2 regions of the Peribacillus sp. NPDC097197 genome follow, and region 2 is predicted to be linked to the other one. Evidence: a T-box and tRNA genes for the amino acid it is inferred to sense, from the RefSeq annotation. Region 2 holds a T-box; the other holds one or more tRNA genes.
The links. The T-box of region 2 lies ahead of glyQ (glycine--tRNA ligase subunit alpha). A T-box ahead of a tRNA ligase gene usually reads a tRNA of that ligase, here a tRNA-Gly.
Positions count from the first base shown of each region.

Region 1: it encodes a tRNA-Gly, which carries the amino acid that the T-box ahead of glyQ (glycine--tRNA ligase subunit alpha) is inferred to sense. The anticodon was not compared.

Region 1 is NZ_JBNNST010000008.1:167,341-177,664, reverse strand. It holds gene ACQKL6_RS12840 (MarR family winged helix-turn-helix transcriptional regulator) at 1-10, opposite strand, end outside; gene ACQKL6_RS12835 (NADP-dependent oxidoreductase) at 307-1,335, shown strand; gene ACQKL6_RS12830 (YbjN domain-containing protein) at 1,529-1,909, shown strand; tRNA gene ACQKL6_RS12825 (tRNA-Gly) at 2,087-2,160, shown strand; tRNA gene ACQKL6_RS12820 (tRNA-Gly) at 2,331-2,404, shown strand; gene ACQKL6_RS12815 (ABC transporter ATP-binding protein) at 2,584-4,314, shown strand; gene ACQKL6_RS12810 (B3/B4 domain-containing protein) at 4,402-5,070, opposite strand; gene queG (tRNA epoxyqueuosine(34) reductase QueG) at 5,176-6,315, shown strand; gene ACQKL6_RS12800 (amidase domain-containing protein) at 6,558-7,415, shown strand; gene trmL (tRNA (uridine(34)/cytosine(34)/5-carboxymethylaminomethyluridine(34)-2'-O)-methyltransferase TrmL) at 7,480-7,968, shown strand; gene nfsA (oxygen-insensitive NADPH nitroreductase) at 8,038-8,787, shown strand; gene ACQKL6_RS12785 (hypothetical protein) at 9,141-9,884, shown strand.
Region 2 is NZ_JBNNST010000004.1:16,183-26,506, forward strand. It holds gene ACQKL6_RS06710 (helix-turn-helix transcriptional regulator) at 1-315, opposite strand, end outside; gene glyS (glycine--tRNA ligase subunit beta) at 460-2,529, opposite strand; gene glyQ (glycine--tRNA ligase subunit alpha) at 2,516-3,412, opposite strand; T-box leader at 3,529-3,704, opposite strand; gene recO (DNA repair protein RecO) at 3,762-4,514, opposite strand; gene ACQKL6_RS06730 (YqzL family protein) at 4,549-4,692, opposite strand; gene era (GTPase Era) at 4,797-5,726, opposite strand; gene ACQKL6_RS06740 (cytidine deaminase) at 5,719-6,117, opposite strand; gene ACQKL6_RS06745 (diacylglycerol kinase family protein) at 6,156-6,533, opposite strand; gene ybeY (rRNA maturation RNase YbeY) at 6,511-6,987, opposite strand; gene ACQKL6_RS06755 (HD family phosphohydrolase) at 6,984-9,134, opposite strand; gene ACQKL6_RS06760 (PhoH family protein) at 9,315-10,277, opposite strand; gene yqfD (sporulation protein YqfD) at 10,281-10,324, opposite strand, start outside.

The DNA.
Region 1 (10,324 bases), on a different contig from region 2:
ATAACAACATTAGTTGATGGAAGAATTTACGATATGTCTCGATTTTTATTGCCTCCTCACTGATAATAGTTACCCTTGGTAACTATAGTAGTGTACCAGATATGGTAATGGTCTGTATAGTGCTATTTTTCTTGTTTTGTGGATTGGGAAATTCATTTGATGCAAAATAAGAAAGTTTAGGATTTACAAATAGGGCTACATATAGAATAGTATTGGAAAAAGTAAGCAGAAACTTTGACCGTTAATCTGCATCAATGCTACGCTAACTTTTCTATAGTATGTAATAAAAATCAAGGAGGAACATGCATGACACAATCAACGCAACAAACGATCACACTGGCCAACCGTCCAAAAGGGATGCCTTCCAAAGAAGATTTCAAATTTGTGGAGAGTGAAGTTCCTTCACCGAAAGAAAATCAGATATTAGTACGGACGCTTTATTTATCCGTTGATCCTTATATGCGTGGAAGAATGCAAGATACTAAATCCTATATTGCCCCATTTGAGTTGAATAAAGTCATTACTGGTGGCGTCGTGGCTGAAGTGGTGGAATCCAAATCGTCCAGCTTCAAGCAAGGCGATGTCGTTGTGGGAAATATCGACTGGGCGGAATATACGGTCGTGAATGAAAAGCAAGTCAGGGTGATTGATCCTAAAGTGGCACCAATCACGACTCATTTAGGCATACTGGGCATGACGGGATTGACTGCATACTTTGGGTTACTGGATATCGGTAAACCGCAAGAAGGCGAAACGGTCGTCGTTTCCGGAGCGGCTGGAGCTGTCGGTTCTGTCGTTGGACAGATCGCAAAAATCAAAGGTGCCAAGGTAGTGGGGATTGCCGGTTCTGATGAGAAAATAGAGTATTTAACAAAAGAACTGGGCTTTGACGGAGCTGTTAATTATAAGAAGGAAAGTTTTGAAACGGATTTGAAGAATGCAGTCCCTGATGGAGTCGATGTGTATTACGATAATGTTGGCGGCCAAGTAACGGATGCCGTTTTCAAACTGTTAAATATGAATGCGCGTATCCCATTATGTGGTGCAATCTCTTCTTATAATGCAGAAGGTAAAGATTTTGGGCCACGCCTGCAATCGGCCATGATCAAAACAAGCGCACTTATGAAAGGCTTCACGGTCGGGAATTATGCAGATCGTTTCCAAGAAGGAGCTTCATATTTGGGGCAGTGGCTGCAACAAGGTAAACTGAAGTACGAAGAAACCATTGTGGAAGGGTTCGAAAACACCCCTGAGGCATTCTTGGACTTATTTAAAGGAAAGAACCTAGGGAAGCAGCTTGTCAAAGTTGCCGATCCGGAATACGCAGTTCTTTAAGTTTTTATACTGGGCATAGTGGAGGGAGACCTTTACTATGCTTTTTTTATGGTCCATGAAAGGGAACGCGTTAACTATTTTATAGGGAATGCACGAAATATGTGTAAAAATGCCATATTTCGTTATAAAATGTATATACAGACAGAAAGGGTGATGGATGATGTCAAATGTTGCGAAATTTCGAGATTTTTTAATGCGTGAAAAAATCCATATGAATGAGTTCAAAGAGGAAGATATCACCTTTTTCAGAGTGGAACAGAAGTTGAAGGATGGATGGAAGGTCCTGTTAGTCTTTTCATTTAATCAAGATGAAAAAGTGGCGGATTTATTTTGTTTTAATGTAACGGAGCTAAAGAATCCCGATAAGAAGGCAGCCGTGCATACGTTATTGAATGAATATAATGCTCAATTCCGATTTTCAAAGTTATATGAGGAAAATGGGACGATTTCGATTCGCTATTCGTATTCCCTTGATGGTGAATTTTTACCGGACTTGGCATTCCGAAAGCTTATCATGTTGCTTGAAACAGCGGAACAAGTTTATCCAAGGCTTATGGAAGTGATCTGGTCATAATGTTTGGAAGAATCCTTTTGCCGGGAACTTTTTAACATCTTTGTTGGGCCGTAACATATACTAATTCTATCTCCAGGAATTATTATTATTTTTTTTGAAAAGACTATTGCACTTTTGTGAAATTAGCTATATAATTATTTTTGTTGTTAGTAATTCGACAAAATTCTACAAGGGTATGCGGGTGTAGTTTAGTGGTAAAACCTCAGCCTTCCAAGCTGATGATGAGGGTTCGATTCCCTTCACCCGCTCCAACTATACATACTCGTAACGCAGGGTTTCGTTACCTGGAGAACGAAGCTTTGCGTTTTTTATTTTCAAACAACAAGCGGGTATGAAAAAATTTCATTTAACGGTTGCATATTTTTCTATTAAGCTATATAATTATTTTATTAGTTGATTCGATAAAATTCTACAAGGATATGCGGGTGTAGTTTAGTGGTAAAACCTCAGCCTTCCAAGCTGATGATGAGGGTTCGATTCCCTTCACCCGCTCCAATCATACATACTCATAACGCAGGGTTTCGTTACTTGGAGAACGAAGCTTTGCGTTTTTTATATTTTCGAACAGAAATCCTACTGATTACAGCAGGATTTCTTTTTATTGTATAAATTTGTAAGTATCTGTTCTCTTGCCTATAATTTAGGTAAGCGAAAATGGAGGAATGAGGTTGTACATGGATAAGAAGCTGAATGTGAAATCATTTTTTTCCTTGTTAAGATCGGAAAAACTGCCAATGGGAATGGTGTTATTTGTCGTAGTGTTAAGTTTGGTGGAAACGGTGGCGAGTCTCGTCGTCCCGTTGGTTACGAAGAATCTGGTCGATATGATATCTGGAAGCGGGATCGAGCGAACAACGATATTCCTTTTGCTAGGGGCTTTTATTGTCCAGACCGTTGCGGGAGGTTTTTCCTTCTACTTTCTGAGCTATATCGGTGAAAATGTTGTAGCTGGAATCCGTCGGAAATTATGGGATCATATTTTACAATTGCCCGTATCGTTTTTTGATTCCCACCAGTCCGGTGAAACGCTTAGCCGGATCACTCAGGATACGAATACGATTAAGACGATCATCACGAATCATTTCGTGACATTCATTTCAGGGATCATATCGATCATCGGGTCGATCATCATCTTATTCCTGTTGGACTGGCGGATGACGGTCATCATGCTCAGCATCGTACCACTATCCATGCTGATCCTGATTCCGCTTGGGCGGAAGATGTATAAAGTCTCTAAGCAGACGCAGGATGAAATGGCCACCTTCAGCGGAAATCTAGGGAGGGTCCTAGGCGAGGTCCGTTTAGTGAAGTCGCATAATGGCGAAGAGTTGGAACGTGAAAAAGGAAATCGTGGCGTTGGTGAGCTCTTTCGTTTTGGATTGAAGGAGGCTAGGATCCAAGCCATCATTTCCCCCTTCATGACGACAATCATGATGGTGATTCTCGTGATCCTTATTGGATATGGGGGAGTTCGGGTGGCTTCTGGTGCACTGACAGCGGGGACACTTGTTGCCATCATTATTTATATGATCCAAATCATCGTGCCCTTTAGTCAGATGGCCTCATTTTTTACGGCATTTCAAAAGGCGATGGGAGCGACGGAACGAATCCAGGGCGTCCTTTCGATACCTGGTGAAACCTATGAAGGGAAGCATGACACATTGGTCACAGCTGATTTGACGTTTAAGGATGTATCATTTTCCTATCAAGCGTCTAAGCCCATTTTGAATGATTTATCGTTTACGGTTCCTGCCAATAAGACGGTCGCCCTGGTGGGACCAAGCGGTGGTGGGAAGACGACGATATTTTCGTTGATTGAACGTTTTTATGAACCCACGAATGGGATGGTCTCGTTGGGAACGGTGCCAATTAAGGATATTGAACTTTCCATATGGCGGTCGCAAATTGGGTATGTGTCACAGGAAAGTCCAATCATGACGGGGACGATAAAAGAAAATATAGCGTACGGGCTAGGCCGTCAAGTTGAAATGGATGAAATCATCGACGCAGCAAAGATGGCAAATGCCAACCAGTTTATCGAAAGGCTTCCGGATGGCTTTGATACGGAGGTAGGGGAAAGAGGCGTGAAGTTATCGGGTGGTCAACGGCAGCGGATTGCCATTGCCCGGGCTGTGTTGCGCAATCCGAAAATCCTGCTATTGGACGAAGCGACATCCAATCTCGATAGTGAATCGGAACTTCTTGTTCAGCATGCCATCAAGAACCTGATGGCGGGCAGGACGACCCTGATCATTGCCCATCGGCTGTCGACGGTCATTGATGCGGATCGATTACTGGTTGTGGAAGAAGGGCGGATTACTGGGGCGGGGACACATGAAGAATTGCTTGCAAGTCATGGCTTGTATCGAAAGCTAGCCACGCAGCAATTACAACTGCAGAATTGAGCACTTCAGGGGAGGAGCCTCCGAATCTGTTAAAAAATACACAAAAAAAACATGAGCCATTATCTCGATATGACTCATGTTTTTGCATTATCCTTCTAGGACGGAAAAAGATCCTTCTCCGCCGTGAATCTCGAGGAACATATCCATCAATGACTTTGTGAGCTGTTCGGCTTCTTTGATGGGTGTCTTTGCTTGTAAATAGATGATCTGGATGGCATGTTTGGTGTCTTCGGTGACCTTCGTCCGTTCCGAATCGACGTAGGGACTCCCGAATGCGCCGTCATCATCAGCTGAAACGATCATGTTTTCCATCGAGTTCACCCGCCCATTCAATCCAGGATATTGGTCCGGACTTCCACCAATTTTAATGGAGAGATCACCTGATAATGCATCTGCATCATAGATGCCAATCGGGACCTCGTATAAAAGCGAGAAGAAGTTATTCAAGTCGATGGCTGAATGGATAGGGGATAAGTAATTCTGCTTTTTGACTCGGCGGTATAGGGCCTCGACGGAAGGGCGATAGCGTGAAGGGTTCGTCCCGGTCATTTTGAAAATTTCCCGCCATTCTTTGATACCCGGAAAATCCGTGAGTTCCTTTTCTTCAAGATCAAAAAATAAAGCTTCTTGAAATAATTGAAGTCTCCCTTTTACCATTTGCGGCGAGGGGCCGACTTCGATGTTTTCGTATGTAATGAAACCAATCTTGAAATCGGGAACTTTGCTTGCGAGATTAGAGGAAATCTTAATTTCCAAGTGATACACCTCCAAAAATGATTGAAATTAGTTTATCATAGATACCAATGGTTTGATATGTTACAAGCATCATTGGGTAGAATGAAGAGAACGAAGGTGATAGAAATGGATATGCATGCACTCAAGCAAGAAGTGATTATATATAGTAAGGAAATAGGCATCGATAAAATCGGTTTTACGTCGGCCACGACGTTCACGGAGTTGAAAAGCAGGCTGATCCGACAGCAGGAGATGGATTATCAGTCCGGCTTCGAAGAAAAGGATATCGAAAAAAGGGTCAGGCCCGAATTGATCTTCGATAAACCGCAATCAATCATATCAATTGCGCTTGCCTACCCTTCGAAATTGAAGGATGCCCCTCAAAGCAAGAAAGGAGAGCGCCGCGGGATTTTTTGCCGGGCCTCCTGGGGAACGGATTACCATACCGTGCTCCGTAATAAACTGCAGCTACTTGAAGATTTTATAAAAGGGAAAGTCCCTGGAGCCATGGCGAAATCAATGGTGGATACGGGCGAACTTTCGGACCGGGCCGTTGCAGAGCGGGCAGGAATCGGATGGAGCGCTAAAAACAGCATGATCATCACTCCGGAATTTGGTTCGTATGTGTATTTGGGTGACATGATTACCAACTTGCCGTTCGAGCCGGATCAGCCGATGGAGGATCAGTGCGGCACATGCAATAAGTGTGTGGATGTATGCCCAACAGGTGCCCTTGTGCAAGGTGGACAGTTGAATGCCAAACGCTGTATTGCATTTTTGACGCAGACGAAAGATTTCCTTCCGGATGAATTCAGGACGAAAATAGGCAACCGGTTATATGGATGTGATACGTGTCAGACTGTCTGTCCAAAAAATAAAGGGATGGATTTTCATTTTCATGAAGAGATGGAGCCGGATCCCGAGCTTGCCAAACCGCTGCTGAAGCCATTGCTCACCATCTCCAATCGCGATTTTAAAGAGACATACGGACATGTATCTGGATCATGGCGTGGCAAAAAGCCGATTCAGCGGAATGCCATCTTGGCATTGGCTCACTTTAAGGATGAAACCGCCATGCCGGAACTGATCCAAATCATGCAAGAAGACCCGCGCCCCGTTTTGCGTGGCACGGCTGCCTGGGCGATCGGGAAAATCGGTCGGGAACGGTCGACCTCCATTTTGGAAGAAGCCAGGTTGAAGGAAAAAGACGAAGAAGTGCTCGCGGAAATTGAAAAAGGATTACAGTTCACTTACCATACTGAATAAAAAGGAAGGCCCCGAATGCAACCATTCGGGGCCTTTCCATTTTTAGCAGTTTGACCGATAAATAGTGTGATTTGACCGATAAAAGTGGCAAAACGACCGATAAAAAGCCGAATTGACTGATAAAACTTCCCCATCGACCGATAATTGCTCCTCAGTTGAGCAATGGACCGAATGAAGTTGTGTTTTTAACCAAGCCCTCCTTCATACACATTAGAAGAGGTGCTATGAAGGAGGGCTTGATTTTGAGGGAACAGTTGAAACGGCTTTTACAGGAAAGGGTTGAACTTTACACTTCCAATGAGCATGTACGGGGAGAGGGTAAGATCTATCTGAAAAAGGAAGCACTGAAGAAGCATGATACGGAAATTGTCCGTGTGAATGCTGCTGGAAAGGTTGACTCGGAACGGCAGGAAGGGGATTTGAAAATCCTGACCTATCAAGTGCATCTGCAGTATTTAATGAAGCAGGAGGATGGCTTCTATATAGAAGAGGAGATGGAAGAGAGGGAGGCGCGGTTTCGGGATGAATACTTAATAGAAGAACGGGAGCTTGAACCTGATTTAGAACCTGACGAGGACCCGGAAAATTGGGAAGTGGGTTTGGATCGGCTTACTTATAAGTATGACCGGATGAAGGCGGTTCAGTATGCGGAGCGATGGTGGAATGAGTTCAATCCACAGTATTATAAATTCACGGATGACTGCACCAACTTTATTTCCCAGTGCTTGCATGCCGGGAACATCCCGATGTGGGGCGAGCCGAACAAGAATAAAGGGTGGTGGATCAGAGGAAAGAATTGGAGCTATACCTGGACGACAGCTCATTCTTTGTATCATCTGCTTAAGGGAGGGAAAGGGATCAGGACAAAAGAAGTGGAGACGGCACAGGAATTGAACCTGGGTGACATCCTGTGCATTGACTTTGAAGGTGACGGGCGGTTCGATCATAACTTGATTGTGACGGCAAAGGACCAAAAAGGCATGCCCCTTGTGAATGCCCATACGATGAATAGTCGCCATCGATATTGGACGTATGAGGATTCGACTCGATATACACCGAACATCGTCTATAAATTTTTCGTGATATTAGATAGAGTGTGATTGTTTTTAGTCTGTTTGTTTAATGCTATAATTAGTTGAAGTTTAAACTAGAGGTGAAAATGAAGTGGCAATACATGTAGTTTTATATCAACCACAGATTCCAGCAAATACAGGAAATATCGCAAGAACATGCGCAGGAACGGATTCACACCTGCACCTTATCCGTCCGCTTGGTTTTTCAACGGATGATAAACAGCTTAAACGGGCTGGGCTCGATTATTGGGAACATGTGAAGATTCATTATTATGATTCATTGGAAGAGTTTTTTGAGAAGAATGCCGGCGGTGCATTTTATTACTTAACCAAATTTGGTGAACAGCCGCATACAACCTTCGATTACAGTGATCAAGAAAGTGAAATTTATTTTATTTTCGGACGCGAAACGACAGGACTGCCAAAAGAGTTGATCAAAGAGAATATGGACAGATGTCTCCGTATTCCAATGACGGATAAAATTCGGTCACTGAACCTTTCCAATACGGCCGCCATCTTGATTTATGAGGCGTTAAGACAACAGGATTACCGTGACTTGGAATTAAAAAGAGAATATTAAGGAGTTATTCGTCAGCGGGGTGGGGATGCTTTGCTGACGAATGCTTATACATAATTAGGGGGTAAAGCAATGAATAACATCATCGAGAAAATTCTGGACCACCGTTCCGTCCGTTCTTTTGAGGACAAGCTATTGTCTGCGAAACAAATTTCTACGATTGTTGAGTGTGCACAGGCTGCATCAACTTCAAGCTATATCCAGGCCTATTCGATCATCGGGGTGACCGACCCGGAAAAGAAAGCCAATCTTGCTGAATTGGCTGGACCTCAATCATATGTAGAGAATAATGGACATTTATTCGTGTTTTGTGCCGATTTACATCGTATGGACATAGTAGCCGAGATGGAAAATGAAGATCTTACTGCACCAATTGAAAGTACGGAAAAATTCATGGTGGCCTGTATCGATGCCGCACTCGCTGCTCAAAATGCGGCGCTTGCTGCTGAATCAATGGACCTCGGCATTTGCTATATTGGTGGTATTCGTAATGACCTTCAACAAGTTTCGGAAATCCTGGACATCCCACATCGTGTCGTTCCTCTATTCGGCCTTGTTGTCGGATATCCAAAAAAACGTTCAGATAAAAAGCCAAGACTTCCTCAAGCCAATGTATATCATGAAAATGGCTATCAAACGGATAAACAGACCTTCATCGGTCAGCTAGAAGCATACAATGAAACGATTTCCGACTATTATGAGCAACGGACCAAAGGAAAACGGAAAGAAACCTGGACGCAACAAATGGCGGACATGGCCGGCAAGAAAAGCCGGATGTATATGAAGGACTTTGTGGAAAAACAAGGATTGAAGAAACAATAATTATAGGTGGATGATCCTCTACTTCATGTTCGAGCATCCATTTAAAAGGATTACATCCCATTAATTTATATAGAGCTTAAAAAATAAGAGCCTGACACTAAGTGTTGGGCTCTTATTTCTTGTATAAATTAAAATAATGCAGATATTCTTTTTCTGATAGGATGTAAAAAAATTTTCAGATGAATTATTTCGAAGGTTCAAGGAGGCATGTCATAAATCAAGTATAAGGAGATTATCCGCTTTTTAACAAAGTAAATATTAACAAAGGCAATAGTGAGAAAACTTCACAGCCTAATTAAGTATATAATAAACATTTGTACTGATAACTTCATAATAAGAAAGGAAGTAACAATTTGCAGGTATTAGGTGGTATTTTATTTTTTTGTAGCTTCATATCTATCTTTGTATTTATCATTTTAGGTATAGTAGCACTACTCAAAAAGAACGGAAAGGCAAAATCGCGTTTTATTGGAGTGGGTGGTTCATTTATTGTCGCCATCATTTCATTTATTATTATAGGAGCAAGCGGGGAATCTGAAGAAACCACAACAGATAAAGAGAAGCCAGCTCAAGAACAGAAAACAGAAAAGGCAGAAACACCTGAAGAGAAAGCAGAGAGAGAGGCCAAAGAGAAGGCCATTGTTGAGGAGAAAGCGAAACAGGCTGCTGAAGAAAAAGCTAAGGATGAAGCAGAGGCTAAGAAGAAGGCTGAAGCTGAGAAGAAAGCTAAAGAAGAAGCTGAAAAGAAAGCTAAAGAAGAAGCGGCTGCTAAAAAAGCAAATGCAAAACCTATTGAATATAATAGGTTGAAGAAAAATCCAGATAAAATGATTGGTGAGTATACGAAATATACGGGTGAGGTTATTCAGATCCAGGAAGAAGAGGACTTTACGGCCATCCGTTTAGCTGTTACAAAAACATCATATGGATATGATCCTAATGACATTATAATGGTCATGTATGCAGGTACGACCGATTATATAGAAGATGATGTTATTACTGTGTACGGAACTATTTCTGGCGAATACAGCTATACTTCCCAAGCCGGTTGGGAAATCTCTATTCCAAGCATGCTAGCTGAAGAGTTTGAAAAGTAAAAGGAAAGTCACTCTTAGTGGAGGCACTTATATAGTGTCTCTTTTTTTATGCTTTTCTTCCAAAAAAAGGGGCTACTCCCACAAGTCATTCCCATGACTTGTGGGAGTAGCCCTTTTTCGTATGCTCTTATTTATTTTTCACACCTGGTTTGTCGGCATATCCACCAGTGAAGATGGCAGCTAAAAACGCAATTGTTACGGCAATGACAATAACTGTTCCCATGATGTAACCTCCCTTTACCCATATTGTCCCACTTAAGTATAGGCTTAGTATACCCCAATTTTTAGTAGATGTGCACGTAAATTTTCTTGCCTCGTGATTTGTCACCAAATATTCAAGACTTTAAAGGAAAACCTTGGATTGGGCAGCCGGACAAGATGAACCTCTTTGGAAAGTCTGACATGTTTGTCAAACTCGGCGCATAGATTTAAGTATTCTC
Region 2 (10,324 bases):
AAACATCATGACAATCGCATCGTAAACAGATATACCCTCGTCCACAACGACAGGGATCGATTGATGGTCCCGAACATACAGATGGTTCAGACTATCTGTCAATAGCTGTGTACCCGAGCGACCTGTATAGAAATACCCGACACGTGGACGTGCATCTAGAAAACCGGCCATCGTTAAGATAGCCAAATCCGGACGAAGCGTCGCCCTCGTTAAGCTTAACCTATCTGCAATATGCTCTCCAGTAATCGGTCCATTCTCTTTAACAATTTGTAAAATCTGTTCCTGACGTTTATTCAATTGAATTGTAATCACCACCCTACTGCTTTTCGCAGAGTAAAGTAACAAAGGATCTTCATATAACGATTATATACTATATCATTTGATAAAAGCAGTTTTCATCTCTATTAGTTGTAATAATCGGAAACCCTTCATAAAAAGGGTCCCGATCATTTCATTGGATTAAGAAAGGATTATTTTGTTCACAGCCCCAAAGCTGGAAACTAAATCACTAATTTCTTTCATAAGGGATAAACGATTATTACGTACGGCTTCATCTTCCGCCATGACCATTGTATGCTCGAAATAAGCCTCTATTTCGCTTTGAAGCGATATAAGCTGTTCGAAATGCTCCATCTCATCATTCGTTTCGGCATAGGCTGAAGCAACCGTTCCAAATTTCTCATACAACGCTTTTTCTTCTACATTTTCAAAAGCAGCCGGGTTCACTGTCACCTTATTATCGCATTTCCCAGCGATATTCATGACACGGCTTAACGCCTCAAGACTTTCTTTAAAGCCGGCTTCCTCTTTCTTTGCTTCTAATACCTGAGAGCGTTCAACAACAGAATGGATATAACCAATTTCATTAACCAAAACAGCATCGATTAAATCATAGCGAATGTGTAGTTCCTGAAGCAAATGCTTCACACGGGCTTTAAAGAATGTATGCATATCCGCTTTTACATCATCCATATCACGTTTCAAGAGGCCTTTTGCTTCAAGTCCTTTAAGACCCAAAGTGATAAGTTCCTCCAGTGTGATATCCCACTTTTTCTCCGCTAGAATTTGAACGACTCCACTTGCTTGTCTTCTTAAAGCATATGGATCCTGAGAACCGGTAGGGATCACTCCGATGGCGAAGAATGATGCCAGTGTATCAATTTTTTCCGCTACGCTCACAAGTGCCCCGATTAAGGATGGAGGTACATCGTCATCTGCATGTCGTGGCATATAATGTTCATTGATCGCTGTCGCCACTTCTTTCGCTTCACCTTTTAGAAGGGCATACTTTTCACCCATGTACCCTTGTAATTCAGGGAACTCATAAACCATATGACTCACTAAATCAAACTTGGCTATTTTTGCAGCACGTAGCGCCAATTCTTTATCCACTTTCAGTTTCAAGGCATCCACCAATGCTCCGGTTACCTCTGTTACACGTTCAGTTTTCTCGGCTAGAGTACCGATTTCTTCATGGTAAACGATGCTATCCAGCTTTTTCAAAGCATCAGCAATCTCTTTTTTCTGATCTTCTTTGTAGAAGAAAGCTGCATCCGATAAACGGGCACGCAATACTTTTTCGTTCCCTTTCGATACCATATCCAGGTGACGGTCATCCCCATTTCGAACAGTCACGAAGAAAGGAAGCAACTCTCCATCTTGATCTTTTACAGGGAAATACCGTTGATGTTCCTTCATCGATGTAATCAGCACCTGAGAAGGCAATTCAAGGAATTCTTCTTCAAAACGGCCAAATAACACCGTTGGATATTCAACCAAGTTATTTACCTCTTCCAGAAGATTTTCATCGACCGGGATGATCCAGCCATTCTCCTGTTCCAGGTTTTTGATTTGATCTAAGATCACGGTACGGCGTTTGTCTGGATTGACCATGACAAATTGTTCGTTAAGTGACTTTTCATACTGGTCAGGAGTTTCGATAACTGTACTTTCACCTAAAAAGCGATGACCTTTCGTTTCTCGGCCTGTTTCTACTTCAGCTATGGTAAAAGGTACTACTTCTTTACCGAACAAAGCAATTAACCATTTAATCGGACGGACGAAGCGAAGGTCCTGGTTGGCCCAACGCATATTTTTCGGGAAGGTCATGCCAGTTATGATCTCTTGTAGCTCCGCCAATAACTGAGCTGTCGGTTGCCCCTTGATGAATTTATTCACATGGACATATTCCACACCTTTAAGTTCTTTGAAATAAATATCCTCAGCCGTCATGCCTTGTCCTCTTACAAAACCTAACGCTGCTTTAGACCAGTTACCTTCGGCGTCCAAAGCGATCTTCTTAGCCGGTCCTTTTGCTTCTTCTTCAATGTCCTTTTGTGATTCCGCAACATCTTTTACCAATATCGCCAAACGTCTTGGTGTTGAAAATGCTTCGACTTCACCAAATTCAATCGCTTTTTGTGTCAACCACTTTTGTACTTTGTCGGATAACTGTTTCATAGAAGCTGTAACAAATCGAGCCGGTAGCTCCTCCAACCCAATTTCCAATAACAAATCACGCTTGCTCATTTGTTTTCTCCCCTTTCACTTTCAGGATTGGGAAGCCTAATTTTTCCCGCTCTTCATAAAAAGTTTTGGCAACCTTACGCGCTAAATTACGACAACGGGCAATATAACCCGTTCTTTCCGTTACTGAAATGGCACCTCTGGCATCCAGCAGATTGAACGTATGGGAACACTTCAATACATAGTCATAAGCAGGATGCACAAGACCTTCCTCCATTTGACGATGCGCTTCCTTTTCATACATCGTGAAAAGCTCGAACAGCATATCAAGGTTGGATGTCTCGAATGTATATTTCGAATGCTCGTATTCCGGTTGACCAAAGATGTCACGAACAGTAAATCCATCCGTCCATTCAAGTTCAAAGACATTTTCTTTGTCTTGGATGTAAGAAGCCAAACGTTCAATTCCGTATGTAATTTCGACGGAGACTGGTTTACACTCTAGTCCACCAACTTGTTGGAAATAGGTGAATTGGGTAATCTCCATTCCATCCAACCATACTTCCCATCCTAGACCCGCACAGCCAAGGGATGGATTTTCCCAGTTATCCTCAACAAAGCGAATGTCGTGCTCCAATGGATTGATGCCTAGCTTCCGTAATGACTCCAAATAAAGTTCTTGAATATTATCCGGAGAAGGCTTCATGATCACTTGAAATTGATGATGTTGATAAAGACGGTTAGGATTCTCTCCATACCGGCCGTCTGCAGGACGTCTTGAAGGCTCCACGTAAGCAACACTCCAGGGTTCTGGCCCAATTGCTCTAAGGAAGGTATAAGGACTCATCGTCCCGGCACCTTTTTCGACATCATAAGCATTCATTAAGATACAGCCTTGCTCAGACCAATGCTTTTGCAAAGTTAAAATCATATTTTGAATATTCATCGTACACCTCCAGATTATTTAAAGCGGCTTACTAAATTTCAGATTCAGGGGCGGGAAGCATCTTTTGCCTAGGATTCCTCAAGGCAAACAAAAAACTCCCGTCCCTATGCGTAATGCATAGGGACGAGAGTTTACCCGCGGTTCCACCCTAATTGCCGTTATGAAACGGCCTCTTTTCAAACCTAATCATGCTCCGGAACGCCCTTCCCTGTGTCTTCATATCCCGGCTTGCACCATCCCGGGTTCGCTTTTATGAATTAAAACAGGTACTCTCTTCCATCGACGCATTCTTCTTATTTTGATGATTAAAATTTTATACAAACAAAACCAGAATGTCAATAGTTCGAACCTAAAACATATCTTTCATCGAATCAATCTGTTTGAGAAACTTTTTGGACTTCAGATGTAATCCTGAATATTCCTCATAATAGGCATCAATGATTTTTGACAATTCCCTTTTAGTTTCCGGTTTAACAGATATGTTACCAAGCCTGGATAAATCAAAATAATAAAAGATCCTCAGAAGTTTCACCGCAGAAGGAGAAATTTTATAATGATAAGGGTCCTTGTCCAAACATCGGTGACAAATAAACCCGGCTTCCCTTAGGGAGAAAGCAAATTCCCCTTCGGTCTCCCCACAAACGGCACATTGGTTCAAAACCGGGTTGATTCCATTTACAGGAAGCATTTTCATTTCAAAAATGAATTTCAAAACCTCAGTGTCGTATTCTTCATTTATGTAATGTAAAGTTTGTGAAAGCAATTCAAACAGATATGGATTTGGTTTTTTATCGTCCACACTCTTATCGAGCAATTCGACGATATAGGAAGCATAGGCAGTGGCGAAAAGATCCTCCCTGATAAAACGAAGCGAGTCAACCATTTCCCCCTGCTGAAGGCTTCCAAGTCCACTAGATGTCGAAACAAGGAAATACCCGGAGCAAAAAAGCTGGGTCACGGCGGCAAGCCTGCTATTTGGCTTGCTCGCACCTCTAGCCATGACCCCTATTTTCCCTAGCTCTCGGGTATAAATCGTTATAATTTTATTGTTTTCTCCATATGCCGTCCTTCTAATGACAATGCCTTCACATTTCTGAAGCATAAAAGACACCACCCATACTCGCCTTAGCTAATCCTTAAGAAACAGGAAAATCAATATCAGCTAGCTCTTCATTCGATACTAATGGTCTTTCCTGCCTTTCGACTTCTATCTCCTTATAAAGTAAATAGGTGTCCACATTACCTGTCTCACTAAATAACTCCCAGGTAAAATCCAACATATAAAGCCCACCCTTCATTATGACTAGCAATATCAGATAAATATCCGTCCTTAATGATTAGCTTGACCGTTTTTCACACTTTCATGAAGCGTAAAATTTGTTAATTAATATTCTTTCTCATCAAATCCAAAATCACGTAGCTGACTAGCTTTATTACGCCAATCTTTCTGGACCTTGACCCATAGCTCAAGGAAAACCTTAGAGCCCAATAGGTTCTCAATGTCTACTCTCGCGCGACTACCGACTTCTTTCAGCATTTTCCCTTGCTTACCGATGACAATTCCTTTTTGGGAATCTCTCTCGACAATGATGGTCGCCATAACATTGATCGTGTCACTGTTATCCATTTTTTTGATCGAGTCAATCACAACAGCCACGGAATGTGGAATCTCTTCACGAGTCAAGTGCAGAACCTTTTCGCGGACCAATTCAGAAATGATGAAACGCTCCGGATGATCCGTTACTTGATCGGCTGGGTAAAACTGTGGCCCTTCAGGAAGATGTTCCTTGATTTGGGCAAGCAATGTATCGACATTATTACCTTCAAGAGCTGAAATAGGCACCACCGCTGCAAAAGGATACAGTTTTTGGTACTTTTCAATGATGGGCAGAAGGTCATCAGGATGCATCGTATCAATTTTATTGACTACAAGGAAAACGGGTGTATTAACCGATTGTAGCTTTTCAATGATGAACTCATCTCCACGACCGTAGCCTTCTTCAGCATTAATCATGAATAGAATCAGGTCGACCTCTTTCAAGGTATTCGTCGCAACCTTCATCATAAAGTCCCCAAGCTTATGCTTAGGTTTATGAATGCCCGGTGTATCAATGAAGATCATTTGTGAATCATTTTGTGTAAGTACACCTTGAACTTTATTTCTTGTCGTTTGAGGCTTGTCGCTCATGATTGCGATTTTTTGACCAATTACACGGTTCAAAAACGTGCTCTTGCCGACATTAGGACGGCCGATGATGGATATAAATCCTGATTTATATCCTTTTACCTGTGTATCGCTAACTAATTTATTCATTTAAATCCTCCGGTGAAAAAGCTCCTGGAAGCAATTCCTGTACTGTTAATTCTTTAGTATCACCATTCAAGTTGGTTAAAACAACCATCATATCCGGTTCACATAGTTCTGAAATGACTTGTCTGCAGGCTCCGCAAGGGGATACCGGTCGGTCCGTGTCCGCTACTACCGCAAGTTTGCTAAACTTCTTGTCATTATGTGCATATGCACTGAATAATGCCGTTCTTTCCGCGCAGTTACACATGCTGTAAGCTGCATTTTCAATATTACAGCCATGATATACCTTACCATCGGCAGTCAATAAAGCAGCTCCCACTTTAAACTTTGAATAAGGGACATAAGCCTTTTCCCTAGCTTTTTTAGCTTCTTCAATCAATTCATTCGTATTCATTATACAATTCCCCCTCTACATTGGATGAATAAAAGAACCTACATACCCAACTTTGGTAAAAAAATAATCAATCCAACTATTATAGAAAATATAGCATATATGAATACAGCCCCGGCTGCAATATCTTTTGCCTGCTTGGCAAGAGGATGGATTTGGTCTGTCACTAAATCAACAACCCGTTCAATGGCCGAATTCACTAGTTCTAATGCAATCGTACCAGCAATTGCCGTCAAAATAAACAACCATTCCATTCCGTTCAATGAAAAATACCAACCAAAGAACACGACGGCTGCCATCACCACGAAATGGATCTGTATGTTTCGCTCGGTCCGTACCGCTTCCAAAATCCCTTGACAAGCAAATGAAAAGCTTTTTACGAGTGGATACCTTGGCTTACCCTTCTCTCGAGAGCCCATATTCCCCCAATATCTCCTTTTGTCTAGAAAACATCACTTTTTCATCTTCTTCAGTCATATGGTCATAGCCTAGCAAATGAAGAAAACCATGTAGGGCTAAAAAGCCAAGTTCACGGTCAAAAGAGTGTCCATACTCCTCGGCCTGCTCTTTTGTGCGTTCAATTGAAATGATGATATCACCAAGCATGCGAGGCATTTCCGCCCCGATAATCTCGACTTCTTCCTCCCCCATCTCTTCCAGTGCAAAAGAAATGACATCGGTAGCCGAATCCTTATTACGGTATTCTTTATTAATCTCCTGAATCCTTTTGTTGTCGACAAAAGTGACGGATAGTTCCGTACCTTCTTCGATCTTCTCTTTATTGGCGGCAAATTGCAAAATGCTTTCAACAAGCTGCTGCCCTTTTTCCGTCACTTCGTTCGTTTCATCGATTAAATCCATTGTTAAAATCATTTTTTCACCTTCTGTCCTAATTTATCCATGTCAGGATACTCGATCCTTGAGTGGAAGATACCATTCAGCGATTCACAAAGCGAATGCTTTACGATACTTAATTCTCTCATAGTAATGTCACATTCATCAAATTGACCGTCTTGAATCCGGTCACTGATTATGAAACTTACCAGTTCTTCGATCTTCTCGGGTGTAGGATGCTTCATCGACCTGACTGCAGCCTCAACACTATCTGCAATTCCAATGACGGCCACTTCCTTCATTTTCGCCATGGGCCCTGGATACCGGTAGTCGACTTCGCGTGTCGCTTCATCTTCCTTACATGCCTTATGATAGAAAAATTTCAATAAAGTCGTCCCATGATGTTGTTCCGCTATATCCACAATTTCCTTCGGGAACTTATGGTTGCGAAGCATCTCTCCGCCATCAACGGCATGGGCAATGATAATGTCCTTGCTCGTTACCGGTTGTAGCCTATCATGCGGATTTTCCTCATTTAACTGGTTCTCGATGAAAAAGTGCGGCCGCTTTGTCTTGCCTATATCGTGGTAATAAGATCCGACTCTTGCAAGTAACCCATTCGAGCCAATTGCTTCACATGCAGATTCCGCTAAATTGGCAACCATTACGCTATGGTGGTAGGTACCAGGTGCCTCAATCAAGATTTTTCGCAATAAAGGGTGATTGGGATTGGAAAGCTCGATCAACTTCATTGAAGATAAAATCCCGAATCCCGCCTCGAAAAATGGAAGCAGCCCCATCGTCAATACAGCAGAACCAAGCCCAGATCCTATAGCCGCTCCCGCATAATATAGATACTCCACTTTTGTGTAATGGCCATCCATAATGAAAATGAGCGAATAGACGAAAGCGATATTGATCACTGACATCATGAGACCCGCTACCAGTACTCTTGATTTGAAGTTGGAACGCGATAATATTATGATGGCCATCAATCCGCTAAAAATGATATAAAGCCCCATAGAGAAGTCAAGATTTCCTGGCGTATCGCCATTAAATATTATCGTACCATAAGATCCTAATAAAATTGTCATGGCAACAGCCAATTTATCATTTAATAATATCTTAATAAGCATCGCTGCCATGGCAGCAGGGAAAATATATTCCAAATTCGAATCTTTCAGTTCAGCGAATATGCTGACTGTTTTCATCGTTGCCATTGCAAAAATAAAAACAAGGCTGAAAACCAACAACTGATTGTACTTATTATCCCGTTTCGTTATGGAATAGTAAAAAAAGTAATAAAAAGCCGTAAAAGTTAAAAAGATATAAAGTAGGAGACCCACATATGGAAAGATTGTGGACTCAGTACTTAAAAACCCAGCCAATTCAAGCTGCCTGTACACGTCCCGATCCACTAATTGATTTTCTTCGACGATAATCTGCCCCTGTAGAATCCTGACTGGTTCCACACTTTCCACTGCTTTTCGGCGTTGTTCCTCCGTTTTATCTTTATCAAAAAAAACATTTTGAATAATCGCCGAACGGGCAAGTGATATGGAGACCTTCTTCATATCACTATTTATACTCATGTAGCTCAGTTCATCTACCACTTTTTTCTTTGCATTTTCAACATCGCTGGCCGAAATCCGCTCACTCATCACATTATTCACAGCGGTTATCGTGGAGTCCCTCGCTATCTCCAGTTCATCTTCATCCGCCTGAATCAATGCCATGAAAACAGATTCTTCTATATCTTTATTGACCTCATCCGTCAATTTTTCTTTCAAGATGGAAACCTTTTGGCCATCCGTCTTTTTAATTCCTTTTTTACCGCCTTTATTAGGATCTGTTTCTTTGTTCACTTCAATCGCAGAATCAAAAATTGAAGAGATCAAATCGACTTTATTTTTGGCATATTCCTTTTTTAATGTATAAACATCCGCCACCTGTTTTGAAATTTCTTCTTTTTCTTTCGTAGTCTTATATGTATCTTCTATAGTCTTGGTGGATCGTATCGTTTGTTCCGCTGGCTTAAAAAGCTCCACTTGGATCTTTTCAGGCTTAACGTTGGATAGCATTAACCCATATGCAAACAAACCAAGTACGACGAACAAGAGTACTTGAAAAAAGCGATGGACCAGCAGGCCTTTTATTTTGGTGAAAAATTTTTGGATACGGTTCAAAGAAGGTCCTCCTAAAAAAAGATGGTTAATATGCTAGATATGTAAAATGATAACAGTTTTCCCTCTACTTTTCATCATGTTATGATAAAACCCTTGCTTTTCACCACAATTTCACATTCCATTCATGATGGGCAAGCGAATCACCATGAAAAAATCCGCCATTTCATTGGCGGATTCCCTCTATTCTTTTGCCTGTTCATATGCGCTGATAATTTTGGCGACGAGCGGATGCCTGACTACATCACTCTGTTCAAAATACACAAATGAAAGGCCTTTGACATTCTTGAGAATCTCCTCAACCCGAATCAAACCTGACTTCATCCCTTTTGGAAGGTCGATTTGGGTACGATCTCCCGTAATGACCATTTTCGATCCAAAACCGAGCCTCGTTAAAAACATCTTCATTTGGGCTTCGGTAGTATTCTGTGCCTCATCCAAGATTACAAAGGCATCCTCGAGCGTACGTCCCCTCATATAGGCCAAGGGAGCGATTTCAATCGTCCCGCGTTCAATCATCCTTTGGGTCTGTTCCATCCCCAGTAGGTCATGAAGAGCGTCATATAACGGACGTAGGTACGGGTCTACCTTTTCTTTTAAGTCCCCAGGAAGGAATCCCAAACTTTCGCCAGCTTCAACGGCAGGTCTCGTCAAGATAATTCGTTTAACCTGTCCGTTTTTCAAGGCATTGATTGCCATCACTACAGCTAGATAGGTCTTCCCGGTCCCAGCAGGACCAATCCCGAATACTAAATCGAGCTTCTTTATGGCCTGAATATAATATCGCTGGCCAATTGTTTTGACCTTAATCGATTTACCTTTAGCCGTTTTAGCAATTTCTTCTTCATATAATTCTCCGAAATATTCCAATGTTCCCTTGCGAGCCAATTCTATAGCATACATTACATCCCTAGAACTTATCGTAATCCCTTTTCTGATCACAGATAACAGCGCCTTCAGGATATCCTGTCCCATCGTCACCCGCTCTAATTCACCGGCAACGCTTATACCTTCCCCGCGGGTGATGACCGAAATGCCCAGCTCGTCTTCAAGCACTTTTACATTAGAATCTCCATTGCCCAATAAAGCGACCGCTTCATTAGGTGATTCAATTTCCAACTTAATAACCTTCACTTCATCTGCCATTCGCTAGTCTCCTTGAATGATTGGTTGTCCTACAGCAATATCTTCAA